2 regions of the Salinicoccus bachuensis genome follow, and region 1 is predicted to be linked to the other one. Evidence: riboswitches for the same ligand, from Rfam matches in the RefSeq annotation. Region 1 holds a riboswitch; the other holds the start of a gene.

What was found. Region 1 has a riboswitch for lysine ahead of RQP18_RS07345 (aspartate kinase). Riboswitches for the same ligand answer to the same signal wherever they lie in the genome.
Region 2: it holds a riboswitch for lysine, as region 1 does, so the genes downstream of both, RQP18_RS02545 (Na+/H+ antiporter NhaC family protein) here and RQP18_RS07345 (aspartate kinase) in region 1, are expected to answer to the same signal.

The regions. Positions count from the first base shown of each region.
Region 1 covers NZ_CP138333.2:1,442,250-1,457,585, forward strand. The annotation lists gene RQP18_RS07275 (hypothetical protein) at 1-1,019, shown strand, start outside; gene brnQ (branched-chain amino acid transport system II carrier protein) at 1,133-2,446, shown strand; gene RQP18_RS07285 (toxic anion resistance protein) at 2,486-3,670, opposite strand; gene RQP18_RS07290 (5-bromo-4-chloroindolyl phosphate hydrolysis family protein) at 3,654-4,382, opposite strand; gene RQP18_RS07295 (acylphosphatase) at 4,408-4,677, opposite strand; gene RQP18_RS07300 (DUF1033 family protein) at 4,780-5,070, shown strand; gene cspA (cold shock protein CspA) at 5,250-5,450, shown strand; gene lysA (diaminopimelate decarboxylase) at 5,565-6,827, opposite strand; gene RQP18_RS07315 (alanine racemase) at 6,805-7,893, opposite strand; gene RQP18_RS07320 (M20 metallopeptidase family protein) at 7,910-9,046, opposite strand; gene dapD (2,3,4,5-tetrahydropyridine-2,6-dicarboxylate N-acetyltransferase) at 9,039-9,755, opposite strand; gene dapB (4-hydroxy-tetrahydrodipicolinate reductase) at 9,760-10,488, opposite strand; gene dapA (4-hydroxy-tetrahydrodipicolinate synthase) at 10,485-11,381, opposite strand; gene RQP18_RS07340 (aspartate-semialdehyde dehydrogenase) at 11,374-12,369, opposite strand; gene RQP18_RS07345 (aspartate kinase) at 12,388-13,590, opposite strand; lysine riboswitch at 13,668-13,847, opposite strand; gene RQP18_RS07350 (ABC-F family ATP-binding cassette domain-containing protein) at 13,932-15,336, opposite strand, start outside.
Region 2 covers NZ_CP138333.2:484,695-500,030, reverse strand. The annotation lists gene RQP18_RS02625 (PaaI family thioesterase) at 1-56, opposite strand, end outside; gene RQP18_RS02620 (leucyl aminopeptidase family protein) at 49-1,539, opposite strand; gene RQP18_RS02615 (YuiB family protein) at 1,548-1,865, opposite strand; gene RQP18_RS02610 (NAD(P)/FAD-dependent oxidoreductase) at 1,938-3,143, opposite strand; gene RQP18_RS02605 (HesB/IscA family protein) at 3,272-3,631, opposite strand; gene RQP18_RS02600 (YuzB family protein) at 3,685-3,948, opposite strand; gene RQP18_RS02595 (NAD(P)/FAD-dependent oxidoreductase) at 4,053-5,114, shown strand; gene RQP18_RS02590 (NifU family protein) at 5,156-5,398, opposite strand; gene RQP18_RS02585 (YuzD family protein) at 5,455-5,805, shown strand; gene RQP18_RS02580 (biotin transporter BioY) at 5,845-6,387, opposite strand; gene RQP18_RS02575 (2-hydroxyacid dehydrogenase) at 6,504-7,460, opposite strand; gene RQP18_RS02570 (TIGR01457 family HAD-type hydrolase) at 7,461-8,225, opposite strand; gene RQP18_RS02565 (DUF86 domain-containing protein) at 8,215-8,646, opposite strand; gene RQP18_RS02560 (DUF3055 domain-containing protein) at 8,735-9,001, shown strand; gene RQP18_RS02555 (YutD family protein) at 9,062-9,469, opposite strand; gene lipA (lipoyl synthase) at 9,474-10,394, opposite strand; gene RQP18_RS02545 (Na+/H+ antiporter NhaC family protein) at 10,538-12,130, opposite strand; lysine riboswitch at 12,212-12,374, opposite strand; gene RQP18_RS02540 (bifunctional metallophosphatase/5'-nucleotidase) at 12,422-13,738, opposite strand; gene RQP18_RS02535 (sulfite exporter TauE/SafE family protein) at 13,749-14,570, opposite strand; gene RQP18_RS02530 (DUF72 domain-containing protein) at 14,646-15,336, opposite strand, start outside.

The DNA.
Region 1 (15,336 bases):
ATACCAAAACGGACCGTGATGCTGATGAAGCGAATATGCTGGGGGAGACAGGGGACAACACCTCAAGAAAAAGTGCACATGGCAAGCAGAACCCATATGAAGACGATGTATCGGATTATCATGAAGGCTTTGGCAGGAACACCGGAGACAATCTGTTCGAGGATTCGGGGGCTATCAATCAGCATGCAGTGCTGAACATAGTAAAACCTAAAATCAGGCTCTCCCAGTACAAGGAATACCAAAGAATATTCGAGTCCTACAATGCAGTCGCCAAGAAAGTCGTCGGAGATATTACACAGATACTCAACTACAAGATGAATGCTTTCCAGACGAGACGCACATCCGGGAAACTGATGAAGAATCCGATAGGACCTATAATAGATGACAGTCCCAAACTGTTCACAAAGAAAAATACCAAGTCGAAGGAGATCGATGCTGCGTTTACAGTCATCATCGACCAGTCATTCTCCATGACTGAAAATCTTGAAGGTTGCCGGAATGGCGTCATCATAGTGAATAATATTCTAAAGTCTTTGGGAATACCGCACCGCATCGTCTCCCATCATGAGGATACCTTTGAAGTGATGAAAAATCATTACCCCAATAATATTTATGAACATATGGATTTCGAGAGATCCAAGTATTATTACCCCGTCTCCCTTATGGATCTCGAGGCTTCCGGAGATAACCGTGATGGACTCGTCATCAAGCATGAGACCGGAAAGCTGCAGTTGCGCAGTGAGAAGGATCGTTTCATCATCATGTTCTCCGATGGCCTGCCAAGTGCCGAACAGTACAATCAGAGTGGAATCATAGATACGCATGAAGCAGTACAGGAGGCCAGGAAGTCGGGCATCCAGGTCATCAATATCTTCATAGACGAATCGAATGAAGGAAATACACTTGCTGCCATCAAAAATATCTATGATACCAACACCATCATCGTCAATAATGCTGAGGAAATCGCTTCTGCATTGCCGAATCTGCTCAAGAGAATACTGACCAAAATACTAGTGTAGCTTTTCACAAATTGTAATATCTGACAATTAAGAATTTTATGGACTTAAAGGGGTTTGTATTGTAAACTAAGGTTTACCATTTCAATAACTTTTACGTATTAGGAGGTCAAATAATGAGTTTCAAACACAGCATCATCATCGGGTTCATGCTTTTTGCCATGTTCTTTGGGGCAGGGAACCTGATTTTCCCACCAGGTCTTGGTTTCCAAAGCGGAGACTATTTTTGGATGGCAATCATCGGCTTCGTTATTACCGGCGTAGGATTGCCGCTGGTCGGGGTAATTGCCGGGTCCATCTCAAAAGGTGGGTACCGGGAGTCGCTTAAAGTCGTCCATCCGGCTTTTGCAATCATTTTCATGGTGGTCATCTATCTGGCAATAGGTCCATTCTTCGCCATCCCGAGGACAGCTACAACAGCCTATGAAATGTCACTTATGCCATTCATGGACGGCACAGGGTGGGCAAGCCTGCTCATATTCTCAATTGTCTTCTTTGCTATTGTGTTTCTTTTAAGCTATAATCCGAGCCGCATGGTCGATAATATCGGCCGATTCCTTACACCGGTACTGCTGGTCACCATTGTAGCGCTTATTATCAGGGCGATTATGATGTACATAAGCAATGACCCAGGTGCCCCGGCAGAAGGGTTCGACACGACTGCACCGTTCTCAGTTGGGTTTACCGAAGGATACCTTACTATGGACGCCATCGCAGCAATCGCATTTTCAGTCATTGTTCTGAACTCAATCCGGGATCTTGGTGTCACCAGCAGAAAAGAACTGCTTATCGAAACAGTCAAAGCAAGCTCCATTGCAGCACTGCTTCTTGGTGTCATCTACGTCTCCCTTGGCTGGATCGGCAACCGTGTGAATCTGGGCGGGGAACAGGTCGATGATCAGAACCTGGGCACCTTCCTTCTGACGTTTGTCGCCAATGATTCATATGGTCAATTCGGTGCGATCCTGCTTGGTATCATCGTTGCTGTGGCATGTCTGACGACTGCTACTGGCCTGATTGTGGCAGTAAGTGAATACTTCAATAGTATCCTGCCGAAAATATCATATGAGGCATTCGTCATCATATTTACTCTGATTTCTCTTGTTCTGGCCAACCAGGGGCTTAACCAGGTTATCCAGACAAGTCTGCCGGTCCTCTACATCATCTATCCGATCGCAATGACTTCCGTTGTGTTACTGTTCCTGACATACTTTGTTCCTTCACCGAGGCTAAGCTTCCAACTGCCGGTCGCTCTGGTGATCATCACAAGTGTACTTGCAGTCATACACAGGAATGGATGGATGAATCTGGGATGGATAGAAAGCATGCCTCTATTCGAGAGTTCATTCGAATGGATTCCAGTCCTGATTATCGGATATATCGCCGGTTATCTGATCGGCATGAAACAAGAAAAGGTAAAATACTCATAATAAAAAGCGCATCCAGAGGATGCGCTTTTTATTATGGGATTAGTATCGGTGTTCTTCCTTGAGTTCCAGGAGTCTCGTCTTGAGTTCCTCTTCCATGCTTTCAAGCTCGCGCTCTGCCGCCTGGCGTTTCTGCGAACCTTCCTGCTGGATCCTCAATGTCTCTTCAATGGTGGTTACCAGGTTTTCCTGGGTGGTCTTCAATGTTTCGATATCTACGATACCCCGTTCATTCTCCTGGGCTGTCCGTATTGAGTTCTGTTTCAGCATTTCAGAGTTCTTGGTCAACAGGTCATTGGTCGTATTGGTGACTGCCTGCTGGGCCTGTGAAGCCGATTCCTGACGGAGCAGAGTGAGGGCGATGGCCATCTGGTTCTTCCAAAGCGGTATGCTTGTCAGGATGGAGCTCTGGATCTTCTCCGCCAGCGTCTGGTTGATGTTCTGGATCATTCTGATCTGTGGGGCAGACTGCAGGGTGATCTGCCTTGAGAGCTTGAGGTCATGGATACGTTTTTCAAGCCGGTTGATATACTGCATCATGTCATTTACTTCCTGGACATGCATCTGATTGCTCGATTCCTCGGCCTTTCTTCTCAGCTCGGGCAGTGTTTCGTTCTCAAGTTCTTCCTTCTTCATTTCGGCAGCCGCAATGTAGATGTTGATTGCATCAAAGTAGTCCTTGTTCTGGTCATACAGTTTGTCGAGCAGGTGCACATCTTTGACCAGGACTTCCTTGGCATGCTCAAGCTGTATACCGATACGGTCCACCTGTGAAGCTACGCTCTGGTGTTTCGAAATCAGCTCGTTTACAGATTTCTTCACTCTTCGGAATATGCGGTTGAAAATATTCTTCTTCTCTTTCGTCAGTTCATCCGGGTCGATCTCCTTCAGTTTCTTCATCAGGCTCTCCAACGTCTCTCCGATGGGGCCAACGTCTTTCGACTGGACTTCCGAGAGCATCTGGTGGGAGAACTTGGACAGTGCCTGCTGGGCATTCGAGCCATATTGGATGAGTGCATCATTATCAAGGGGTTCTATCTTGTTCTTGATCTCTTCAATCTTCTTCAGGTCTTCTTCTGTAAACCTTTCCTGATAGGTCGTCAGCGTGCTCTGTTCCCTTTTTTCCTCAACGGCCATCTCAGGCTGGGGGATGAGATCCGTATCTTCATCCACTGAAGAGAATGGGTCGGATAATAGCTTCTCTTTTAATTTATTTTCCTCTTTCATCATCTTCACCTCTGTTTTGATATACTGGCTCTTTCTCTTTTTTCTTCAGGTCCACCTTCTGTTTTTCAAGTTTATTATCCAGTTTGAGTGTGGACATGGTACGTTTCCTATTCAATTTTATGAAATCCTTCTCAACTTCCAGAGCCTGATAGCTGTCCCTGTTCATCGCCGACAGGTTGGACTGTATGGTTCTTTTGAGCTCAAGCAGTGAAATCCTTGTTTCGTGCAGCTTCACCTTTTCTTCCTTCGTCTTGCCCGGCATCTTGTACAGGAAGAGATACTGCTCGATGGTGTTCACCGCAGAATCAAGATTCGAATGAAAGAATTGCTGGACATTGAAAAAGAGTTTGGGATCATTTTCAACCGCCTGGTATATGGTCCGGACAAGACGGTTGATATCGTATATGAGTTTCGCGTCCTTTAAAGTCCGTACGTTCTTGTAGCTCTGTCTCAGCCTTTTGATCTTTTCCCTCGCTTCAGACAGCTGGCTTTTGACATAACGGTATTCACTTTTTGATATTCCCATTTTCTGCAACTGCGAATTCAGGCTTATCGATTGGGTGGGGAAGTAGGCTGCAAAAAAGCCGCCCGTCGCAATCATCATATCGAAAGCCAGATGGATATCGAAGGCGATCATCGAAAACATGCCAGCTACAACCGCGACCGGTATGGAAATCAATGAGGCGAACCAGTGTGATATATTATTCTTCATCTTTAAATTACACCTTCAGTCAATACTATTTGGTTACAAATCTATCATAGCCATCTTCCAGGGGAATCGTTTTGACCGAATAGTCATCAACATTCGAAGCAGGGGAGGCACCTTGTGTGACCTGCTGTACAAATTCATCCAGATCCGATTCCGTGCCGGTGGCCAGTATTTCAACATAGTCCCGGACATTTGCTGCATAGCCGGTGATATTCAGCCGGTCTGCAATGACTTTTGTCGAATACCTGAAGCCGACACCCTGGACATGTCCGGATACGATTATCATTCTTGATTCCATTTGCAACACCTCTTATACTATATTATAGGATTTTTAGCTTGATAATGCGAATTATACGCGTATATAATACATATATTATCAAACGTGAATGGAGTTTTTAAAATGTTTAAGATTGTCATACTCAGAGCAGATTACGAAGGCTGGTGGCTTTTTGAGGGGTGGCAGGAAGGCATCGTCAGACAGTTCAGCTACGAGTCTGAAAAAGCCATGAAAGATGCATATACGGATATCATCCAGAAAATGAAAGAACAGTTCCATTCATTCAAAGAAGGAAAATACAACCTTCTCGCATTCTTCAACGGCTGTGAGATGGCGCACTGTGAAGATTGCGGAGAAGACCTGCAGATATTCTATACACCGATGATGCTTAAAGACGGGGAATTATTTGCATAATATTATTAGAATATTCATAAAAAAGTACAAAACCGGTAAAGAATCGTTTGCAAATCCGATCCATATGGCTTATAATTGGGATATCAATAAGTATTCTCCATATAAGAAATTGTATGTACCATACATTTCTATGGTATATGGATTATGCTATTGAATATCGTCACTGGAGGATTTAATTAATGAAACAAGGTACAGTAAAATGGTTCAATGCAGAAAAAGGTTTTGGCTTCATCGAAATCGAGGGTGAAAACGACGTATTCGTACACTTCTCCGCTATCAATCAAGAAGGCTACAAATCCCTTGAAGAAGGTCAGTCAGTAGAATTCGAAGTCGTTGAAGGCGACCGCGGCCCACAAGCTGCAAACGTTGTTAAACTCTAATATAAATCTATTTATGATAAATTGATTTGTATCATCTGAACCTGGGCTTGGCCCAGGTTTTTTATATGCATTTCTATATACAAAAATAAAAAGAGCCCAAGGGCTCTTTTTATTTTATATCACATCATTTTCCACAAGCTGTTTCAGGCTCTGCCTTCTGATGACTTCCCTTACATTGTCTTCAGTGACAAATACAACGGCTGGTTTCCTCATCTGATTGTAATTCGAAGCCATGGAGTAGTGGTAGGCACCTGTCGTACCGACCGCAATCAGGTCTCCACGCCTGATATTCTCGGGCAGGGAAAGATTCTTTCCAATGACATCACCGGATTCACATAGCTTGCCGACAACGTGTGAGTCGATATTTTTTCCCTCTCCAGCGTCTACAGTCAATACCTCGTATTTTGCATCATACAGAGGTGTCCGGATATGATCGCTCATTCCTCCGTCAATCGACACATACCTTGATACGCCTGGAATATCCTTTACGACACCCACTTCGTAGACGGTGATGCCGGCTTCTGCTGCAATTGAACGGCCCGGCTCTATCATGATGTGGGGAAAGGCGATGTCATATTCGTCAGCAAGGGATTTCAGCTTTCCAATAATCCGGGAGAACCCTTCCTCAATCGGGAATCTTACATCCTCTTCAGTATAGCGGACACCATAACCGCCACCCATATTCAATATTTCAACATCGATGGAGGTACTGGACAGCCATTCAAAAACGACTTCCAAAGCTTTCAGGAAGGGACCTTCCTCGGATATCTGCGAACCGAGATGATAATGGACACCCTTGAAATTCAACTGGTTACTGCTATGTATCCTGTCGATGGCCTCCTGTGCAGTCCCATTTTGAATCGACAGGCCGAACTTGCTGTCTTCCTGGCCGGTCTGGATATACGAATGTGTATTTACATCGATGCCCGGATTGATTCTTAGCAGGACATCAACCGGCTGATCGGCGAGGCGGTCGAGGAGCGCCACTTCATCCATTGCATCCACTACAAATAATCCAATACCCATTTCAAGTGCATATTCGATTTCTTCGGTGGTCTTGTTATTCCCATGGAAGTGTATGTGCGAAGCCGGAAATCCTGCTTCCAGTGCCGTGTACAGCTCGCCTGCCGAAACGACGTCAAGCTTCATGTCCTCCTCTTCGAGAAGTTTGACCATCTGTATGGAAGTGAATGCCTTTGAAGCATACGAAATGGAGTAATCCAGCGATTCCCCTTCAAAAACACTGTGGTATCTCCTGCACTGGTTGCGGAGTGCGTCTTCATCGTAGACGAAAAGGGGAGTTCCATATTGTTCCGTCAGCCCTCTCAGGGAATGTCCATTCAAATGCAGTTCATCATTGATATACGTTAGTGTCATTTAAAATCACCTTTTTTAAAGAATTGTAGTTCAGCGCACCCAGCTGCTCGGAGTTTGCACCTGCACCGAGGGCCGTGTACTCGTCGATCCTCAAATCATTGCTGTACATGATGACTTCATCATCCAGGGTCACATCTTCATCCACTTCCACAATCATATGGCTCATCATCAAAGCCCTGATCGCATAGCGCTTTCCATCGATCATGCAGTCGAATTCAGCACGCTTCCTCAAAATGCCGTCCCCATAGCCGATATCGACCACTGCAATCTTCGTATCGTTTTCAGGCTGATAACTTCCGCCATAGCCGCACTTCTGGTTGGCGCAAAGTCGTCTCAACTGGACGATGGGCGCCTTCAATGTCATGCTCTGGACATAACTTTCAGCAGGAAGCGTTGCATAGGGGCGTGAGCCGTACAAGGCGATGCCGAGTCTCAGATGGGTGTGTCCGTTGAACAGACCATCACGTGCAAAGCTTGCACTGTTCTGGGCATGGATGTAGTCGAAGGTGTGTCCTGTAGACAGAACGTCGGAAAGAAGCGTCAACCATAGCTCCCTTTCCACTTCGTATTCTTCCATATCAAGTTCATCGGCATAGCCGAAGTGTGTCCAGATGCCAGTAATATCCACTCTGGCATGCTGGGGGAGGGAATATGCATCGTTGATGACTTCAACCATATCTTCGGATGTGCTGAAGCCGGAACGGTTGAAGAGTCCTGCATACTCCAGATGTACGCTGATGCCGGAGAGTGCCTCCCTATATTCATGGTAGTATTCCAGGGATGGCAATGTAATATGAAAACCATTTTCCCTGACCGTCTGGAAATCATAGGTCGGATTCATCAGGAAAACCATTGCGTCCCGGGAGATCCTTCTGATTTCAAGCGCCTCATCCATCGAAGTGGTAGCGAACGAATGGATGCCAGCCTCAAGAAATGCTTTTACGGAAAATTCCAGACCATAATTATATGCATTATTCTTAACAACAGCGATGACATTCTTGCCTCCTGTTGCCGCTTTGGCCGTCTGTATGAATTGTTTTCTGTCTATTGTGAGTGTGCCACCCATTCCATCCACTTCCTTCTTATATTTCTTCCATCAGCGCTTCATAATAATCTGCCACTTTCACCAGCACTGCTTCGTCGAGATCGAATGTCGATGTATGCAGGCTGCTTGTAAATCCCTTTTCTTCATTCCGGCTCCCGAAAAATATGAAATACGAAGGAGCGATCCGGTCGTAGAAACTGAAGTCCTCACCGAACAGGTAAGGCTTGTCACTGTCGATGATATTGATATTGATGGAGGCCAGCGCCGCCTCCACGGACTGTCTCAGTGAAGCTGCGTTCATTACAGGCGGATACCCTTCATTGAAGGTGACCTCCACCTCGGAACTGAACAGCTCTGTGGCTGTACGGGCCAATGTTTTCATCCGTTCCTTTATCGTTTCAAGATCTTCCATCTCATAAGTCCGTATCGTACCTTCGAGATACCCCTTGCTTGCAACGGTGTTGATCGCTTCACCGGCATTCAGATTTCCGATATGGATGATATTGCGGTTCAATCCATTGAGGTGGAAGTGCTGGAGCTGTGTCAGCTGCGTTGTGATGTGAAGCAGGGTTTCTATCGCTGATATGCCATCATGCTTCGCCGCCACATGGGCCGACTTTCCATCGACGTAGAATCGGAATTCGGTTGCGCTTGCAGTGATTTCACCGTCCCGAAGCACCACTTTGCCTTCGTCTTCATTGGGCATCATATGGACGCCGAACACCGCTTCAATATCCTCATCAGGATCCCAGGCATCGATGAGCTGGTTGGCACCTGCCGCCGTCTCTTCGGAAGGTTGGAAAATGAATATGACATTGTGCTTCAGCTCTCCTGCGTCATGCAAAGTTTTACAGCGTTTTGCGAAAAGCATCAAGGCTGCCGTATGGCCATCGTGTCCACACGCATGCATGGCATGGTCTTTTGTACTGCGGTAGGGTACATCATTCTCCTCTTGTATCGGCAGGGCATCTATATCCGCCCTGAAGGCGATGGTCCTGTCGGAATTCCCCGACAGATGAGCAACGGCCCCTGTTTCAAGAGGCCGTTCAAAAGGAATATCCATCTGCTGCAGAAACCCGAGGATGTATTCTGTCGTCTCGAATTCCTGCATGCTTGTTTCAGGATGCTGATGCAGCACCCGTCTGTGCTCAGTCACAAATTCAATATCAGTCATTAAGCTTCCTCAGCGCTGAAACGATTTCCCTCTTGGAGCTGTCCACATCCTGGGACTGCTTGATCACTTTTGCAGGTGTACCTGCTACAACCGCCCCCGCTGGAACATCATCCGTAACAATTGCTCCCGCTGCTACAATCGCGCCTTTTCCGACCCTCACACCTTCAAGGATAACGGCATTTGCACCGATCAGGACATCATCCTCTATGACTACCGGGGAAGCACTTGGCGGCTCGATGACACCGGCGAGTACCGAACCTGCGCCCACATGGACGTTCTTGCCTGTGACAGCACGTCCGCCGAGGGATGCGTTCATATCTATCATTGTACCTTCGCCGACGATTGCACCAATATTGATCGTAGCACCCATCATAACGACTGCACCATCTTCAATTACGGCATTCTCACGGATGAACGCGCCCGGTTCTATGCGTGCATTCGTTTCTGAAAGATCTTTCAACGGAATTGCAGAGTTTCTTCTGTCCATTTCAACTTCGATATCTGTGATGATATCCTTGTTGTATTCTTCGAATGCTTTCCAATCCGCCAGATCTGCAAAGATCGTTTTGGAAGTTTCACTGCCGAACACTTTGAGTGTATCCGGGAATTCCACACCTTCAAAGTTTCCGTTGACGTATACTTTCACCGGTGTCACCTTGTGTGCATTACTGATGTACTGGATGATTTCTTCTGCTGTAAAGTTTTCCATTCTACTATCTCTCCTCGAATAAATTATTGTAGTCGTAAAAGCCATTCGGACGATTGACCAGAACATTTGCAGCTTTCAGTGCACCATTCGCAAATATTTCCTTGGATTGTGCCTGATGGGTGATCTCGATGACTTCGTCATCTTTAGCAAATATAACATCATGTGTACCTACAATGGAACCGCCCCTGATCGCACTGATGCCAATCTCTTCCTTCTTCCTTTTTTCATGGATATTGGACCTGTCATAGACCGGATAGCTGTTTTCACGGTGATCCAGAGCGGTATCGAGCAATTTTACGAGTGTCCCGCTTGGTGCATCGACTTTCTTATTATGATGGCGTTCCACCATCTCCAGATCGAACTCATCCAGCATCGTCAATGCCTTCTTGAGCAGCGTATTCACTACATGTACGCCATAGCTCATGTTGGCACTGAAGAACACCGGCAATGATTCGCTTTTTTCCTTGAGTAGAGATACGATCTCTTCCTTCTGTCCTGTCGTAGCGATTACAAGAGGAGTTTTCACCTCATCCTCAAGCAGGGGCAGAAGGAGGTCCGGATGCGAGAAATCGATTGCGACATCCGCTTCTGCTGCATCAATCGTGTCGAATGCAGGGTAGGGGGCGTCCTTGCCGCTGCCTGCAATGATTCCAACTATTTCATGCCCCTCTTCTTCGGCAAGTCTTGCTGTAATTTTGTTCATTGTGCCGTAGCCTATGAGGAGGATCTTCATACGAGGGAGCCCTCCTTGAAGTTTCTCAGCGTCTGGACCACTTCATTCAACACTTCCTCTTCAAGAGGAACAAGTGGCAGTCTGAGTTCATAATTGCCGAACCCGAGTTCACTCGTCATCGCTTTTACAGGGATCGGATTGACATCCACCTGTACGGCTCTGATCATCGGCATCAATGCATCGAACTGCTCTTTTGAATCTTTGCTGTCATTCTTTATGCTTTCATAGACTTCCTGAAGCTCACCTGGAATGATGTTTCCTACGACCGAAATCAGACCTTTTCCACCCAGCTTGCAGAAGTCATGCATATTGTCATCATTTCCACTGTACAGGATGAAATTCTGGTCTGCAGTCAGTTCGAGTACTTCTTCAGTATATCCAAGATCGCCTACAGCATCCTTCAGCGCCGCAATATTCGGGTGTCTGCTCAATTCTGCGACCGTTTCCGGTTCAATGGTCATGCCTGTTCTTCCCGGCACGTTGTACAGGACGACCGGAAGATCCGTGCTGTCTGCAATCTTTGTGAAGTGCTGATAGAGGCCGCGCTGGTTGCTTTTGTTGTAGTAGGGGGTGATGAGCATCAGTGCATCCGCTCCGATTTCTGCTGCATACTTGGACAGCTCTATGCTGGCACGTGTCGAGTTTGTTCCTGTACCGGCGATGACCGGGATCCTGCCGTCAACCGTGTCCACACCGACTTTCAGCAGTTCGCGTGCTTCATCGGAAGCCAGTGTAGGGGATTCGCCGGTTGTACCATTTACAATGATCGCCTGGGCATTGTTTTCAATCAGATACTCGATATGCTTCCTGAACGCATCATAATCCACTTCATCATTCGTAAGAGGGGTTGTAATCGCTACGCCAATACCTTCAAAAATAATATCACTATCCATTTTGAACACTCTCCGTTTCCATCATCATTTTTAGGATCTGTACCGTATTCTGCGCTGCGCCTTTTAGAAGATTATCTGCTGTACACCATATATGGAACGTATTGTCGAGCGACTCGTCCTTCCGGATGCGGCCGACGAATACTTCACTTTTTCCTGTGCTCTCAAGAGGAGTCGGGTACTCATTGTTCTCTGGATTGTCCACCAGTTTGATATGGGGGATGCCCTTGAAGACTTCACGCACCTCTTCGACAGTAGCATCCCTATCAAGGGTGACATTGATCTGAACGGCATGGCTGTTTGTGACAGGCACCCTGACACAGGTCGCCGTCACAGCGAGGTCAGGCTGACTCAGAATCTTTTGTGTTTCATCAATCATTTTTCTTTCCTCTTTTGTATAGCCATCTTCAAGGAAGACGTCTATATGGGGAAGTACATTGTCATGGATGGGATGCGGGTAGGTTGTCGGTGCCTCTCCCTTTGCACCTTCTTCAAGGTCGCGCAGACCGCCGACACCTGAACCGGATACTGCCTGGTATGTTGTATAATGGACCCTTTTGAGTCCGAATTTTTCCTTCAGTGGCTGAAGGGCGACAACAGACTGGATTGTGGAGCAGTTCGGATTTGCAATGATCCGGCGATCAAGTGCCGGCCTGTTGATTTCCGGCACGATCAGATCGATATCTTCATGCATCCGCCACTGGCTTGAATTGTCTATCACGATGGCGCCGCCTTCTTCAAAGAGTGGAGCGAATTGCTTGCTTGTGCCGCCACCGGCACTCATGATGACATAATCGAAGCCTTCCTTCGTCGCTTCCTCCGTCAGTTCCCGGACTGTATACGTCCGACCCTGCACCTGGACCTCCTTGCCCGCAGACCGGGGAGAGGAGAAGAGTACAAGCTCATCCGCTGCTATCTCATACTGCTCGAACATTTCAATCATCTTGCTTCCGACGACACCTGTCGCTCCAACTATTGCTACCTTTACCATAATGATTTCCTCCTGATTTTATAGATTGAATTTTGTCGCCAGTACTTCCACTGCCTGCCTGTCCTTTTCACTGTCCACAACATAGGAAATGCTGATTTCCGAAGTTGTGGTCTGATAGAACATGATGCCCGCTGCCTGAAGTGCCATGAAGGCCTTGGAGGCAACACCAGTCATATCGCGCATTCCGGAACCGATGATCGAGACTTTCGAATGGTTGGTCCTTACATCGAGCACCATATCCGGGTGCAGACGTTCGACCGCTTCGAATATCTCATCTAGTCGATAGGATTCGTTTCCTTTGACTGTAAAGGACAACTGGAAGCCTTCACTGTTCACGACCTGCGAGATCATATCGATATTGATGTCATGGGCTTCGAACTTTTCAAACAGATCGAAGATGAGCGTGGATTCCCGTTCGGGTTCATATAGTGTGACATGGATGATGTCACTGTCCAGCGCCACACCGGTTACTGCTTTTCTTTCAAGAACTTGTGTCTCTTCCATGATCCATGTTCCTTTCTCATCTGATAGTGTCCGTCCCAAATAAAGGGGAATCGAATGATTCTTCGCGATCTCTATGCATCGTGTTTCAAGGACGCCTGCACCGAGTGCACTCATTTCCATCATTTCATCATACGTAATTTCATATATTCTTCCTGCTTCTCCATATACACGCGGGTCTGTGGCATAGACACCATTCACATCCGTATATATTTCACATGGCATGTTGCAGCGTGCCGCTATGGCCACTGCCGTCGTATCGGATCCTCCGCGTCCAAGCGTGGTGATCTCCATATTGTCGTTGATGCCCTGAAATCCGGCTATGGCGATGACATCATGGGTTTCCAAAGCGGCTTCCAGGTGATGCTGATCAATATCCGCAATCCTGCTTTTCATGTGGCCGCCAAATGTCTTTATGCCTGCCTGGTAGCCTGTCATCGCCTTTGTCCGTATGCCAAGATCTTCAAGGACGATCGAGAGGTAGGAGATGGTCTGCTGCTCTCCTGTAGTCAGCAGCAGTGCCACATGGTCCTCCTTCGGAGTGGAGGAGAGGCTGTTTGCATTCAACAGAAGTTCATCTGTTGTGCCGCCCATTGCACTGACTACGACAATCAGCTTTTCTCCCCGGGAAACCCTTGATTTCAATTCATTCGCAATCTCTTTTATCTTGTCGAAATCCCCAACTGATGTTCCGCCAAATTTCAAAACGCTCGTTTCCATATGTCCTCCTGTAGGGAAGCACTCACTCAAACTAAAAAAACAAGCCCGGCGGAATGCCGGACTTGTTCTGATCTATACACAAGTGATGCACTCCATTATTGTAAAAATAATGACAGACCTGTAGCTCTTAACCCTCAGATCCAATGACTTGCCGCTGCAACGGCAGGCCATTTCGGCATCGCACCCTTTCACACACTTAAAGTTCGCAGACTTTATGTTAAGTGGCTACTCATGATTGATGCGCCTCATCCAACTGATATTTAATTTTATAAATGCCATTATACATACATAAATCATGCATGTAAACTATTTTTTTAAAAATATATGCAATTGTCTATAAATTACGATTTTATAAGGCCTTGATCCTTCAGATACTCCTCGTAGGTGGACTCCTTGACGATGGCACCGGAATTCTTCAGATCAATCACCTTGTTTGTGATCGTGTTGATGAACTCAAAGTCATGGGAAGTGAATATGATCGAGCCTTTGAAGTCTTTGAGACCGTCATTCACTGCAGTGATGCTTTCCAGGTCGAGGTGGTTGGTCGGCTCATCGAGCAGGATGACATTCGCTTTTGACAGCATCATCTTCGACAGCATTGCACGGACTTTTTCCCCACCTGACAATACGCTTGCCTTCTTTTTGGCTTCTTCGCCGCTGAACAGCATTCTTCCAAGGAATCCTCTCAGGAAGGTTTCCGTCTGTTCTTCAGGTGGCGCATACTGGCGCAGCCAGTCGACAAGGTTCGTATTGACGCCTTCGAAATATTCCGAGTTGTCTTTCGGCATATAGCTCTGGCTTGTCGTCACTCCCCATTTGACTTCGCCCGCGTCCGGGGTGATTTCACCAGCCAGGATGCGGAGGAGGGTAGTCCGCGCGATTTCAGAGGAGCCGATCAGGACCGCCTTGTCATATGGATCCAGCGTAAAGCTTACGTCGTCCAGCACTTTATTCCCATCCACACTGTGCGTCAGCCCTTTGACATAGAGCAGATCGTTGCCGATTTCTCGGTCCGGTGTGAATTTCACGAAAGGATACTTCCTGGACGATGGCTTGATGTCCTCGAGTTCGATCTTCTCAAGCGTCTTCTTACGGCTCGTCGCCTGCTTGGATTTGGAGGCATTCGCACTGAAGCGTGCAACGAAATCCTTCAGTTCCTTTATCTTCTCTTCCTTCTTCTTGTTCTGGTCCTGGGCCATCTGCTGGGCCAGCTGGCTGGATTGGTACCAGAAGTCATAGTTGCCTACATACAACTGTATTTTTCCGAAGTCGAGGTCGGCAATATGTGTGCACACATTATTCAGGAAATGGCGGTCGTGGGAAACCACGATAACAGTATTGTCGAAATTAATCAGGAATTCTTCAAGCCATTGGATCGCTTCTATATCGAGGCCGTTGGTCGGCTCATCGAGGAGCAGTACATCAGGGTTGCCGAACAGGCTTTGTGCAAGCAGAACTTTGACTTTCTGGTTGTTTTCAAGTTCTGACATGTTCTTGTCGACCAGGCTTGAATCTATGCCCAGACCATGCAATAGGCTTTCAGCATCGGATTCGGCCGTCCAGCCGCCCATTTCTCCATATTCACCTTCGAGTTCAGCAGCACGTATGCCATCCTCATCTGAAAAATCGGGCTTCATATATATTTCATTCTTTTCATTCATGACTTCCCACAGCTTTGCGTGGCCCATCATTACGACATCCAGGACGCGATACTCTTCATATCCGAAATGGTCCTGCTTAAGGACG
Region 2 (15,336 bases), 960 kb from region 1:
GGTTCATCACGCACGACCTCGATTTCCAGCAGTTCAATCAGGCCTCCGCTATTCATGGACGTTCCCTGTTTCGAACAATTTTACAATTGTGCGGATCATAACACCGGTGGCCCCTTTTGGACCGTATGGCGTTTCTTTATCCGATGTGCCTGTACCTGCAATATCAAAATGGATCCATGGTGTGCCATTGGCGAACTGCTTGATGAAACAGGCCGCGAATGACGCACGGCCAGGCTTTTCCACATGATTCGTCAGGTCGGCCACTTGTGATTGGCGCACATTCTTCTCTTCAATATCGGAGATAGGCAGATGCCACACCTCTTCGCCTGTATACTTCGTCATTTCGACAAGCGGGGTGAGGAATGCCGCATCCTTGTTTGTAAACACACCTGTGCGCTCTGTTCCGAGTGCTGCCACAACAGCACCTGTCAACGTTGCAAAATCCATGATCAGGCTCGGTGCGTACTGGGAAGCGTGGAAAACCGCGTCTCCAAGGACCAGGCGCCCTTCTGCGTCCGTGTTCTTTATTTCCACCGACTGGCCACTGTGGGAAACATAGACATCATCCGGACGCATGGCATTTCCATCAACCATATTTTCTGCAAGGGCTACAACACCAATCACGTGGACGGGCAGCCCCATTTCCGAAATGGCGTGGATCATGCCGACGACATTCGCTGCCCCACTCATATCATACTTCATTTCAGGCATGCCGGTCTTCGTCTTGATCGAATAGCCGCCTGTATCAAACGTGATTCCCTTGCCTACCAGGGCAATCGGCCTGTAGCCTTTCGCTTCCGGGTGCCGGTATTCGATGGTGACGAGCCGGGGCTTCGACTGGGATGCCTTGCCGACTGCAGTGATCAGTCCATAGCCCTCTTCTTCCAGTACTTCGTCATTCTTCACTTCTCCGGTGACATGGGGATGGGACCGGAATACCGCCGCAATCTTGTCCGCCATATGTTCGGGTGTCATGATGTTCGGCGGCGTCTCACTGAAATTCCTCGCCATGACGATGCCCTCGCCTACTTTTCTATACCGTGACATCCTGTCTTCGATATCCGTCCTGCTGGTGATCGAGAACACCGCCTCCTCACTGAACAGGGGCGGCTGGTTTGTCTTATATGTATTGAATTCATACACACTGACTTCCGCCATAATGGCCATCGTCTCAGCAAGCAGGTCTATATCCACCGGAAATGTATCCAGCAGTATCTGGCCACGGACTGTATCCGTGTCTTTCAGGAATTGGAACATTCTGCCCAGTGCTTCCGACAGTCTCACGGGATCAAGCGCTTCAATCTTCCCCAGCCCGACGGCAATGACTTTGCGGTAGTCCCGCTGTATGGTCACACCCGTCGTTGTCACTGTCGAAAATTCAGTTGACAGGACATCCTCCCTGATGATGTCTTCCATCTGGCCTCCCAGCAGCGTATCCACTTCTTCGTAATTCTCCATACGGGCCGGCTCATGCGGCAGCCCGATAATGATCGGTTCATCTGTTGCGACATATTTGTCGCGATATTGAAATTCCATCATTTATCCTCCTAGAACATCTGGTACCCGGCTTTGCGCAAGTAGCGGATTGTCATACCGGCAAGTATCGTCCCGACAAGCCCGCTTCCAAGCATCAGCATATCTGCCGGATGCAGATTCACGAGCCTTTCCCCAAGGGTACTGAAAGCTTCAGATGTATTTGTAAAATATTCCGCTGTTGATATGCCGTCAACGATGAGCAGGACGATGAAAGGATATACGCCCACCATCAGCCATGTCATCTTCAATATCATATTCAGTATGAAACTGATGCCATAGAATAGGACAAAGAACAACAGCATGGATATTACGAGTTGTATTATTGACATTATTGATTACCCTCCACATGAAAAAAAGGCACGGGCATTAAAGCAATACCCATGCCTGTCTTATCAGTTGTATCAGAACAGTTTTCCTTTTGAATAGGCGAGCAGTGGTCCACCGATTTTGAATATGGCCCTGGAATCGATGAGGCGCTTCATGAAGGCTGCCTTCTTGCCTTTGATCTCACGGCCCATGACGAGCCCGATGCCGTCTTTTGATCCGAGTGAGCAGACAGTACCTTTGTCATCATAGGAGAACGGCTCAAGCTTTTCGCCTTTGAGCGAAAGCTCGATGTTCTTCGCTGTATGTTCACCTAGCTGCATTGCAATCTGGGCAGTTGTCGGCCATGGGCGTTCAGTCTCCCCGTTCATCACTGCAGCGACGTCACCGATGGCATAGATGTTGTCATACCCTTCGATGCGAAGGTCCGGACGTACAATGATGCGTCCCCGTTTGACATCGTCGAAAGATTCCTCCATCAGACTGCTGCCGCGTACACCGGCTGTCCAGATGACGCTGTTCGCTTCGATCTGCTGTTTTTCATCATCCACTTCCACAACGAAGCCGTCTTCATTGGCTGCCACGATCGGCGTGTCGACCATGAATTTGACACCGCGGTCTTCCAGATACTTTACAGCATAGTCGACCAGATTTTCAGGGAACATCGGCAGCATTTTAGGCGCTGCTTCCACACAGGTAATGTTCACTTTGTTGTAGTCGATGCCATGCTTTTCACAAAGTTCCGGAACACTTTCAACCAGTTCGCCCAGATACTCTATGCCTGTAAAGCCTGCACCGCCGACCAGGATGGAAATATCCTTGGGGTCGTTGGACTTCTTGTAGTTTGCGAAGTTGCGCTCGATCTCCTCGCGCGCTTCAAGGGATGTCTGCGGGTTGACGATAGAATGGGCATGCTCCTCCATGCCATCGATGCCGAAAGTTTCACTTTCGAAACCGAGTGCGACGACAAGGATGTCATATTCGAATGTACCCTGTGTCGTTTCCACACGTTGCTCATCCTTGTGGATTGCAGTGACCTCTGCTGGAACGAAGGCGACCTTCTGTGCATCGACCACTTTGTTGATCGGGTAGACGCCTTCTTCCCAATCGATCGTTCCGGCAGCTGTTTCATGCAGCCATGTCGCTTCGTAATGGTACTCATTCTTATTGATGAGTGTAATGTCGGCATCTTGATGAGATAACAGTTTCTGAAGTTTGGATATTGTCTGCAAGCCTGCGTACCCTGCACCCAGCACCAAAATTTTCTTTCTCTCAAAGCTCATTATAACGTCACCTTTTCTCTCCATTTTTTAGATTGCACCTGAATTTAGGCATAATTAAAACCGCTAATATTAATCTCTTATAATATTAGCGATTTTCTTCACATATTTCAAGCGGTTTGGCTGATTCTTTAACAATCTTCCGGTTGTCCGGCGACCTCTTTTGTGCGGAATGAAGAGCCGCAGCCGCAGGCGAGTGTGGCGTTCGGGTTGTCTATTGTAAAACCGCCGCCCATCAGGGACTGTTTAAAATCGATTACAGTGCCATCTATGACGGGAATGTCCTTCTTGGCGACGAGTACTTTGACGCCATGGAATTCGTACACTTCATCCTTGTCCGTCTGTTCCAGTTCAGCTGCCATGCCGTATGTCAGGCCTGTGCAGCCTCCGCCCTGGACTTTGAATCTGAGGTAGCCATTCTCCATTTCGTTCTTTTCGAGCATATCCTTCACTTCATAGGCGGCACTTTCAGTTAGAGTTACATGAGACACATTATCACCCCTAATTATTTTTTATTATTTCCAATTATAGAGCAAACGGCCGTCTAACTCAAATCATCGGTCCATTCCTCCATATCTCTTTTGTTCCTGTCTATTCTTTTATATATCTTCTCAAGGAGCTTCTCCGGGGTCATGGCGCTGACAATTTCACCGTCCACAAGTACGAAGAATGCTTTGCTGCATAGCCCGCAGTTGTTCAGACAGCCATAATCCAGCACATCGATCTCCGGGTCTTCGTCCAGTGTCCGGTACACCTCCTCGGTGCCCTTCAGCATATTTGATGAACAGAACTCGACAAGGGTAAACATTGCATTCCCTCTTTCTCGGCATTATTGCCGACTTTCATTGTAGTTTATCGCGTTAAATATTATAATGTAAATAATAGAATTTCTAATACAAGGCGGTACTGACTATGAAGACTATCGTATGCCTCGGAGGCGGCTATGGGAATATGCGTTTCATTCAGCGTATCCTTCCAAAATTGCCCTCCGACTACACCATCACACTCGTGGACAAGAACCCTTTCCACGGGATGAAAACTGAATACTATGCCCTGGCTGCAGGGACGAAAAGTGAAAAGAACGTCCGTGTCGACTTCCCGGATGATGACAAGGTCAATATCGTCTTTGACACGGTTGCTGAAATCGATATCGACAACAGCAGAGTCATCCTCGAGAAGCAGACGCTGGACTATGACATGCTCGTCATCGGTCTCGGCTGTGAGGATAAATACCATGATGTGCCGGGCGCGAAGGAACATACCTACAGTATCCAATCCCTGAGGGAGTCGCGTGCCACCTACGAAAGCATCGGAGATCTCAAGCCCGGCTCCACAGTCGGCATCGTCGGTGCAGGACTGAGCGGCATCGAAGTGGCCAGCGAGCTGCGCGAAGCGCGTGAAGACCTCACCATCAAGCTGTTCGATCGTGGCGACCGTATCCTTCCAATGTATCCGGCACGTCTCAGTGCCTATGTCAAAAGGTGGTTCGATGACAATGATGTCGAAGTCATCCCGAATTCGAACATCGTGAAGGTCGAAGCCGACAAGGTCTACAACAACAATGAATCGCATGATCTGGATCTGGCCATCTGGACAGCCGGCGTGCAGCCGGTCGAAGTCGTACGCAACCTTCCGGTTGAGTTCGGCCCCGGTGGACGTGTCGTACTCAACCAGTACCATCAGGTTCCGGAATACGAAAACGTCTATGTGGTCGGCGATTCCGCAGCCCTCAAGCATGCACCATCAGCACAGGTGGCGGAAGGCCAGGCGGAACAGATTGCGGAAATCATGGAGGATATCATCAAGGGCAAGGCGCTTCCCGAAAAGATGTCCGACATCAAAATGCAGGGCATCCTCGGATCGCTCGGCTCCAAGGAAGGGTTCGCCTACCTCAAGGAACGGACGGTCACAGGCCGTATCGCACGCATGCTGAAAAGCGGTGTGCTGTGGATGTACAAACTCGGCAACAATTAATAAACAGCCCCCGCACTGCGGGGGCTGTTTATTTGGATGTATCAGAATACCTGTTCCACTTCCACAAAACCTGGTACTTCTTCAAGCAGTGCACGTTCGATTCCTGCCTTGAGTGTGATCGTTGAACTTGGGCACGTGCCACAAGCTCCGAGAAGACGCAACTTCACAATGCCGTCTTCCACATCCACAAGCTCACAGTCCCCGCCATCCCTTAGCAGAAAAGGACGCAATTTATCCAATACTTCATCGACTTGTTCAAACATCGTATCTTGTCCTGTAGTCATGAAATTCACTCCCTATTATTTCATACGCAAATGATTATATGTATATTATAATGGATATGGAAGAAAAAATCCATCATCTGAAAGGCGGATGTTACTTTATGAAGTATGCAATCAACGTATACGGCCGTGACGTCGTATGTGCAAGCTGCGTCAATGCACCAGGCTCCAAGGACACCTATGAATGGCTTGAAGCTGTACTGTCGCGAAAATACCCTGACCACGAACTGAATTTCAATTATATCGACATCGACCGCGCGGACAACCTGTCGGATTTCGACGAGAGCCTCATCGAACGCATCAATGATGACGAACTGTTCTATCCGCTCGTCACTGTAAATGATGAGATCGTACAGGACGGCCATGTGCAGCTCAAGCCCGTTCAGAAGTCAATCGAAAAGGAAGCCTGATTTTTGCCACTGGAGGTCTCCAGTGGCATTTTTTCTTCATCAGCCACTCGCCAGGCTGAACCCGCGGGTATGGAGCGTACGGGCAAACAGGCTCGTCAGCACGGCTACGACTACATCCTTCAGCACGAATGGGAGCACCGCCACCTTGAATGCCTCCACAGCACTCATCGGCGTGCCGAGCACCACGTTCATGATGAAGACGAAGTACAGGAAGCCGGCTATAAAAATGACGGCCAATGCAATGAGTGCGAAGCTGATTGCACCGGCAAGTGAAGATTTGTATGTAGCACCGAATCCCGCAAGCCAGGCGGCAGGTATATAACCGAGAATAAAGCCGAAAGTCGGTGAAACGACCGTGCCGAGTCCCCCGCCTCCGGCGAAGACTGGCAGACCGACCAGACCCATCAGCATATAGACGAGCGCACTCATTGCGCCAAGCTTCGGTCCCAGCAACAGGCCGGCAAGCAGGACCATCGGCACCTGCAATGTCACCGGCACCGGGCCGATGGGCAGACGGATCTGTGCACCGATTGCAATCAGTGCGGCAAACAGGGCAACATACACAAGATGTTTCGTTGACATCAAACCACCTCTTTCCTATTTGCCTCCCATCATACCACTATCCGGAGCCTTTGTTAACCTTTATTTATTTAAAGTTGACAATAAGGGCTGAAGGCACCCCCTGAGGGCGCCCTTCCCTATTTTACCGGTGTAATCGGCTTACCGCCATTCAATACTTCCATGATATTGTTGACGCACAGGTTCATCATGTTGTTCCGCGTATCCACCGATGCGCTGCCGATGTGCGGAAGCAGCGTCATGTTGTCGATGCCGATGAAAGGATGGTCCCTGCCGATCGGTTCGTTTTCAAAAACATCGAGGGCGGCGCCTTTTATTTCACCAGTTCTGACCGCTTCTGCGAGGTCTTCCTCCACAACGTGGGCGCCGCGGCCGATATTGACGAAGAAGGCGCTCTCCTTCATGCGGCTGAATGCCTCCCTGTCAAAACGGTGCTTCGTCTCTTCAGTGAGCGGGGCAGCACATAATACAAAGTCCGATTCAGCCAGCAGATCTTCGAATGAGACCAGTTCTGCACCCATGGACTCCCCGACTTCGGAGCGGCTGCGGTTATGATAGAGGACTTTAGAACGGAAGCCAGACAGGCGCCTGGCGAATGCCGCTCCGATCGAGCCCATGCCGAAGATGCCCACCGTCTTGCCGAAGACATCCGTACCGGCCATGTGATATGGGCTCCAGCCCGACCATTCCCCTGCCATCAGCTCGCGGTTCGCCTCCAGTACACGACGTGCGGCCGTCAGCATCAGCGTGAATGCAAGTTCGGCAGTGGTTTCGGTCAGCACATCCGGAGTGTTCGTAATGATGACATCATGCGCCCGGGCCGCTTCCAGATCGATGTTGTCAAAGCCGACAGCCAGATTGGCCACGACTTTGAGATTTTCTGCATTCTGGAGCATCTCCCGATCGACCTTGTCGCTGAGCATGGTCATTACACCATGGGCATCTTTCGTCTCTTCAAGGAAGCGTTCGCGCGGCATCGGCTTCTCGTCTTCATTCCATACGACCACTTCAAAGTCCTTCTTCAGCTTTTCAATCATGTTCGGATTGATTTTTCGGGTGATTACAATTTTCTTCACTTACTCCACACTCCATTCTTTCAGATGATCGATCATGTATTCAGGCTGTCTTGCCTGTTTCTTCACTGCCTCTCCAGATGTGACGCCCGTATTGACATGGAGCGTATCCACGCCATTATCGAGACCGGTACGGATATCGGTGTCATAGTTGTCGCCGACGAGCAGCACCCTGTCCTTCGGCAGTCCGAGCGTGGAGACGGCCGCCTCCAGTATGATGCCCTGGGGCTTTCCGATTGTGACCGGCTCCACATCCGTCGTATTCACGAGCACCGATACGAGCGCACCATTCCCCGGCACGAGCCCCGCCTCTGTCGGAAATTTCCGGTCCGGATTGGTGGAGATGAATTTTGCCCCGCCGGCAATCAGCCGGGCACCGAGCGACAGTTTTTCATAGTTGATGGCCGTATCCAGCCCCATCACCACATAATCCACATCGGAATCCGCAAGGGTGAATCCAGAATCCGCAAGGGTTGATTTCAGACTTTCGGAACCGATCACATGGACGCGTGCTCCGGGCTGCTCCGTTTCGAGGTAGGCGGCCGTTGCCATCGCTGATGTATAGAGTGTTTCCGGATGGATGTCAAACCCCATGTCGATCAGCTTCTGTGCCGCTTCCCACTGTGTTTTTGTGGCATTGTTGGTCAGGAAAACATACGGGATGCCATTTTGGTTCAACCGGTCGATGAAGTCGATGGCCCCGTCTATAACGGTGTTCCCACTGTACATCGTGCCGTCAAGGTCGATCAGGTAGCCTTCATACTTCATGCTGATCTCCCCCGAACGCAGTGATCGCCTGTCCCTCATTTTCAAAGAAGGCGAAGACATTGCCTTTGAAATCCCTGTATGCCGGCAGATGCTTCTGGAAACTCTCCTTCATCGCCCGGTGGTCCAGCTGCGTATAGTTGCGTGTCAGTTCGCTCCGCCATCTGAATGTTTCGCGGAAATGCCCGTTATCCTCCGGCGGGATCGCACCCTCATTTTCCATGATGTCCATGACATCCTGGTAGCTTCCCGGATCGCGCAGGATGAAAGCATCGATGATCATGTTGCCGACATCGACCACCGCTTCAATCAGCATATGGCATGTGCGCTCGAGCGCAAGCCCTTCCTTCCTGTCGAAATCGGCTGCAAGGTCCTCTATATAGTCCAATCGTTCAAGCAGTATATCCTTGTCTACAAAATACATCCATCGACACTCCCATAATAGTTCTTTTGTAACTCTCCCAATAATATGATAGCATAATTCCAGTACACTTGAACTGGAGGGGAACCCTTTGATCGACTTCTTTCTTTACGATGAATCAGAAGATACCTATACCCGCTATGTCAGCTTTGTGGGCGAACATGGGCGGTACGATCTGGCCATCATCCAGACGGACCGCTATTTCGGCAAAAGCCTGGTCCTGAACACACAGGGCAACCGGTTCGGCATCATCGGCCCGGATGATCTCGAAGAGGAAGGATATATCGCCCATATACTGGGGTACACCGACGAGGAAGCTTCGGAAGTGGAGGCGTTCCTCTCGGAAATCATCGTCTGAAGAAAATATGTGTGGATAAGAATGAAGCCTGCTCCCCCGAATCGGGGAGCAGGCTTTTCCTCATTCCCCGTCCACAGGCTGATGGGCGGCGAGCGTCTTGTTCTTCTGTGGTTCCGGCCCCGGGCCCTGTCCCTCGGGTGAAGTTCCGGTGCTTGTGCTTTCTTCATCCGCTTCCTGCCCCGCCTTCATTTCCGATTTCGGGATTTTGCGCAATACGAAGTAGGCACAGCCGAAGTTGCAGTACTCATAGAGGTAGTCCTGTATGGCACTGTACTTCTTGTCCCGTTCCACCTTGGATTTGCCATCCCGGTAGAAGCCGGTCAGCCTCAGCTTCTCATAGCCGATATCTCCAACGATATAATCATATTTATTGAGCACTTCGCTATACTTCTTTTTAAATTGTTCTTCATCAAAAGCATCCCGGTAATCTTCAACCAGTTCAAAATGCATATGATCTATCGTAATCATAGTACTACTCACCTTTCAATAGTTCATCACCTTTGGCCTGCCTTGCCTTGGCAGCTTCGTTCACCTGCTCATCGGCATGATAGCTTGAACGGACCATCGGCCCGGCTTCACAGTGCTTGAAGCCTTTTTCCATCGCCACTTTCCTCAGTTTGCCGAATTCAAGCGGCGTATAGTACTTCTGGACTTTGAGGTGCTTCCTTGAAGGCTGCAGGTACTGGCCGATCGTCAGTATGTCGACATCATTCGCACGAAGGTCGTCCATCGTCTGGTGGAGTTCCTCGACCGTCTCGCCAAGGCCGACCATGATGCTCGATTTGGTCGGAATATCCGGATACATCTCTTTTGAACGCCTGAGCAGTTCAAGCGTCCGATGGTATTTCGCCTTTGCACGGACTCTTGGCGTCAGGCGCTCCACCGTCTCAATGTTATGGTTCAGAATATCAGGCTTGGCATCCATCAGTGTCCTGAGGTTATCATACTCCCCACCCATGTCCGATGGCAATACTTCGATTGTCGTAAATGGATTCTCCTCGCGGACTTTCCTTACCGTCTCCGCATAAACCCTTGAGCCGCCGTCCTTCAGGTCATCCCTTGCGACTGCCGTGATGACGACATGCTTCAGGTTCATCATCTGCACAGATTCCGCCACGCGGTTCGGCTCGTCCCAATCCAGTTCATTCGGCAGTCCTGTCTTGACTGCACAGAATCTGCAGGCACGGGTGCAGATCGCACCCAGGATCATGAATGTGGCAGTGCGGCGTTCCGCCCAGCATTCGTGTATGTTCGGGCACTTTGCCTCTTCACATACTGTATGTAGGTTCTTCTCACGCATCATTTTCTTCAGGCCGGTATAGTTTTTATTGGTGTTCAGCTTGATCTTCAACCAATCAGGTTTTCTCAGGATCTCTTCATTTTTTGTAGCCACTTATAATGCCCTCCTTATGAATTGAATATCATGTTCATATTATCATAATTATTCGAATAAAGTGTCAAAAATAAAAAAATGTTCCAATATGTGGGCTATTGCATATTAAAAAGCTCCCATCCTGAGGTGGGAGCTTTTCTGCTCTATGATTCTGTACTTTCTTTGGCGATTGGAGTATAGACGACCTTGGAGACGACTACGACAATAATGATGAGCACCAGCAGTGTCAGAAGGGCGAGCAGGAGACTCGATGTCAGCCCGAGGACCAGGTAGCCGACCAGCGCAATCAGCGCAGAACCGACCGCATATGGCAGCTGGGTCATGACATGGACGATGTGGTTGCACCCCGCACCGGTGGATGACAGGATCGTCGAGTCCGAAATCGGTGAACAGTGGTCGCCGAACACTGCGCCGGCGAGTACCGCTGCGATGCTTGGCAGCAGCAGGTCCGTCGCATCGAGTGAGATCATGATTTCACCCGTGATCGGGATCAGGATGCCGAACGAACCCCAGCTTGTCCCCGTTGCCAACGCCATCAGACAGGCGACCGCAAAGACGACTGCAAGCAGCAGACCTGTCGGCATGTTCGAATTCTCGACCATCGCACCGAGCAGTTCGCCGGTGCCGAGCTGGCCGATCAGATCCCCGATCATCCATGCCAGAGTCAGCACAAGGATTGCCGGGAACATTGCCATGAAGCCGGTCTTCACACCCAGCCAGATTTCCGTCTTGCCGAAGTCGCTGTCCTTGCGTGTATATTTGAAGAAGTAGAACAGGCTCAGCACCAGGCCGACGATTCCCCCGATGACGAGGGAATGCGTAACCAGCGTATTTTCGAAGATGCTGAAGATGTCGAACGAACCGCCCGTCATTGCACCTGTGACGAACATCGCCACGATGACCGTGATGGCGAGACCCAGAATCGGCACGATGAGCGCTTTGGCAGAACCCTGCTGATGGACGGGGAGCTCCTCGTCCGTCTCGCCGGGCACTTCACGCGTGTCCCCGACGACCTGTCCCTCATTGATGGCGAGGGATTCGTGCTTGCGCATCGGTCCGATGTCGAAACGTGTCAGGATGACGATGAACATCATCGCCACCGCAGTCAGTACGTAGAAGTTCATCGGAATCATATAGACGAATGCCTGGAATGGCGTAACCGCCACCATGCCCGCTGCGGCAATCAATGGTGCCACCAGCCCCATGATGCCTGCGCCCCAGCTTGAAATCGGGGCGATGACGGAAATCGGTGATGCCGTCGTATCGATCAGATAGGCAAGCTTTGCCCGGGAGACGTTATATTTGTCCGTAAGCGGCTTTGCCACCTGGCCGACGATCAATGCACTGAAGTAATCATCAATGAAGACGATGATGCCGAGCAGTGCGGTTGCCATGTTCGCACCCCGCCGGGATTTCACCTTCGTCAGTGCCCAGGCGGTGAAGGCCCTGGCCCCGCCCGACATGTTGATGAATGCCGTCATGATGCCGAGCAGACTGAGGAAGATGAGGATGAATGCATTCCATGTATTGATGGATCCCCCATCCACGAAAATGATCGCGAAGCTGTTCCAAATCATTCCCAGCGTTTCCATTATGTCCGCGCCCGCTACGACAAACGCCGAAGTGATGATCCCGACACCAAGGCTGATGCCCACTTTGCGTGTCAGCACCACCAGCAGCAGTGTAAGAAGCGGCGGGACGAGGGAGATGTACTCCCAGTTCAGTATACTTTCCATATATATCCTCCTGAGAAACTATTTAGATCATAAAAAGACGTCACAGCAGCATTACAGATTCAGCCACCGTGACGTCCATCACCAATATGTAGCGCATCATCGTAATGACAGTACCCGGCCTCTTCGACCTGGTCCCAGAATGGCACCCCGCCGGGTGCATCCTTCGGCAACTGCCCCTTTCCAGAAGTTCAAAGCATGCCTGCTCCCTCCTGTACTCATGGCCGTTGCGACCTCTACTTTCCGTTCTTCAATTGTCATAGAATATTATAGCATAGATTGCGCACTTTTCAACTATAATTCCGTACGGTACATCTTGACGATATCCCGCAGAAACTCCGGCATCTTGTAGACTTTCTTCGAATACCTGAACTGCGGGAATATCCTGCCGAAAGTGTACATGTCCAGTGTGCCGAGCTTATAGTGCCGCCGGTCATCGATACGTTCGCCATTGATGTAGTATTCGCGCTCCGACTGGATATAGCCGATATTGTCCGTGACGAAACAGCCGAATATATCCCCTCTGAAACCGAGGCCCCGGACGATGTCATCCTTGAACTCATGCTTTGACGCCTGGTTGAAGACTTCCTTCAGTTCACGCCCGGTCAATTCAATCTGGACCGTATTGATCGCATGCGGCAGCACCTTGTGCAGGTCGTATTCCGTCAGGGCGCCGCCTTCGAAAGGCTTCGCAATGAGCCCCGTGTGGAGCAGGCTCGCATCACTGTCCGTGAACAGCCTTACCATGCGTGCCAGTGTCACGATGAACTGGCTGGTGGAATAGAGGGTCCGTCCGATCGGCGGCGCCTCATCCTTGACGACTGTCGACATCATGTCCCGGCCGATTTCATAATAATGGTCATCGCTGCTCGACAGGAGGTCGGTATCATAGATGCGCGCATGTTTCCGGATGAGGGAATGCCCTTCAAACTCCAGCGTCACTTCCCCGACGTAGTCGCCGAACCGTCCGGCAGCCGCAAGCAGGGTATCTCCGACCCACTCCCCCTCTTCGAAGTAGTGGTGGGTGTGCGAACTCAATATGACATCTATTTCAGGGAACATCATTGCGAGCGACTCGTCATCATAACGTCCGAGATGGCTCATCATGACGATGCAGTCGACCTCTGTATTGATCTCCCTTATGGCTTTCAGAATCCATTCGAAAGCATCCGACACTTCCCAGCCCAGTGCCTTGTAGAAGGGGGTGAACTCCACCGTCGCGGCGATGAAGCCGAACCTGATGCCCTCCACCTCCTTGATGACATAGGGTTTGAAGTATGGGGACGTGCTGCCCACCTCACGGAGGTTGGCACAGATGACATCGAAATCGGCGTCGTCGTACAATTCCTTCAGGTCTTCCTTCTGAAGGGTGATGCCTTCGTTGTTGCCGATTGTGGCCACCTCGCAGCCGGCCTCGTTGAGAATTTCCACGTTTCCCTTCCCGAGCGTCGCTTCCGTGTAGGGATGGGAGCGGTCTGCGTGGTCTCCGAGATCGACATACATCATATTCTGTTTGTATTGCCGCTTCTTGTTGTGGAGAAAATCTTTTATCTTCAGATAGTTATACAGATGACTGTGTATGTCATTTGTATGGAATAGCTTCACTTCCATCGAATCACCTCTAAATGATGGTCTGTAGAATCATGTATACGCCGAGCAGCAGAAGGACTGTGCGCAGCACGACAACGAGCGAATCGGAATTGAAGCGGTGGTTGGCCATTACGCCGATCTTGGCCCCAATGAAGGCGGCGGGCACGATGAAGAGTGCATACCAGAAGTCCACATTGCCCTGCAGCATATGGCCCACGGCTGCGGCCGAACCGGAAAAGAAGACCATCATCATGCTCGTGCCGATCGCTATGGTCGCCGGCATGCGGAACACAAGCAACATGAGCGGCGTCATCAGTGCGCCGCCACCGATGCCGAAAAGACCGGTGAAAAAGCCGACCACGAATGTGGATATGATGGCGATATAGGCCGGGAATCCATAGTGGTGGACCTCCCCCATATTATCCACATGGGGCTCCATATAGCGCTCGTTTTGAAAGATGGAAATGGGCTTTATCCTGTCCCTGATGATGAGCAGGGCACTTAGAAATATGAGGAAGATGCCGAAATACAGGTTGAAGCTGTCGATTGTGAAGAAGCGGCTGGCATAGGATCCGATGAAGGCACCCGGCATGATGCCGAGCAGGAACAGCCTGCCGTTCTTCCAGTCCACCTGGTTGCTTCGTCCATATGAGATCATTGCGGACAATCCGATGACAATCAGGATGATGCTTGAAGTACCGACTGCGCTCTGCGGTGTGATGCGGTCCAGAATACCCAGGTTGATGCCGAAGAATATGAGCAGCGGGACGATGATGACGCCCCCGCCGATACCGACAAGCGCTCCAAGGGCAGAAGCGGCAAGCCCGATCAATATAAGGATGATATATTCCATAAGCGTGGCTCCTTTGGAAGACCAGGAGTTCCTGGCTGTAATTATGCATCAGAAATCTTCTTCCCCCCACTCCAGCTAGAACAACTTCAGCTGTTTCGGGGAAAGCCCTTCATACCGGATATCCATCATTGCCATGAAATCCTGTGCATTGCCAGCGGCATGTCCGCCGGAATTGTTGTTGAAAACGATGTAGATGTCCTTCGTCTTATGCTTGAGGATTTCGACCTGCTTCTTCAGCCACTCAAGCTCTATTTCATTATAATCGTACAGGTACCTGACATTCCGCCACTCCTGGCTGGTACGATCCTTCTGGGTCCAGCCATGCACGTTGCGTCCATGCAGCCTGATGAATGCCGTCCGGTCCGTCACCCGGTTGACGAACGGGATGCTCCCCATCCCGGCCTGGGGCTCGTCACAGATGCTGTGGATCATGCCGTTGGCATCAAGGAATGACAGCGTCTCCTCACGGTACCGCGCCTCGAACCACGTCTGGTTCCTGAACTCGACCGCCACCTTGTATGGCTCAAGCTGTTCCTTCGCATATTTTACATAGCGTATATTCTTATGTGTACAGTCGAACCACGGGGGAAACTGCAACAGGACGAACCCGAGCTTCCCCGCCTTCTCCATCGGGCGCAGCATATCGCGGAAGGCACTGAAGACATCCCTGATGGAGTCATAGTGGTCGCGGTAGTCGCTGTGCCCCGTCATATATTGGTGGGCCTTGACGACGAATTTGAATTTATCCGGGGTTTCATTGCACCAC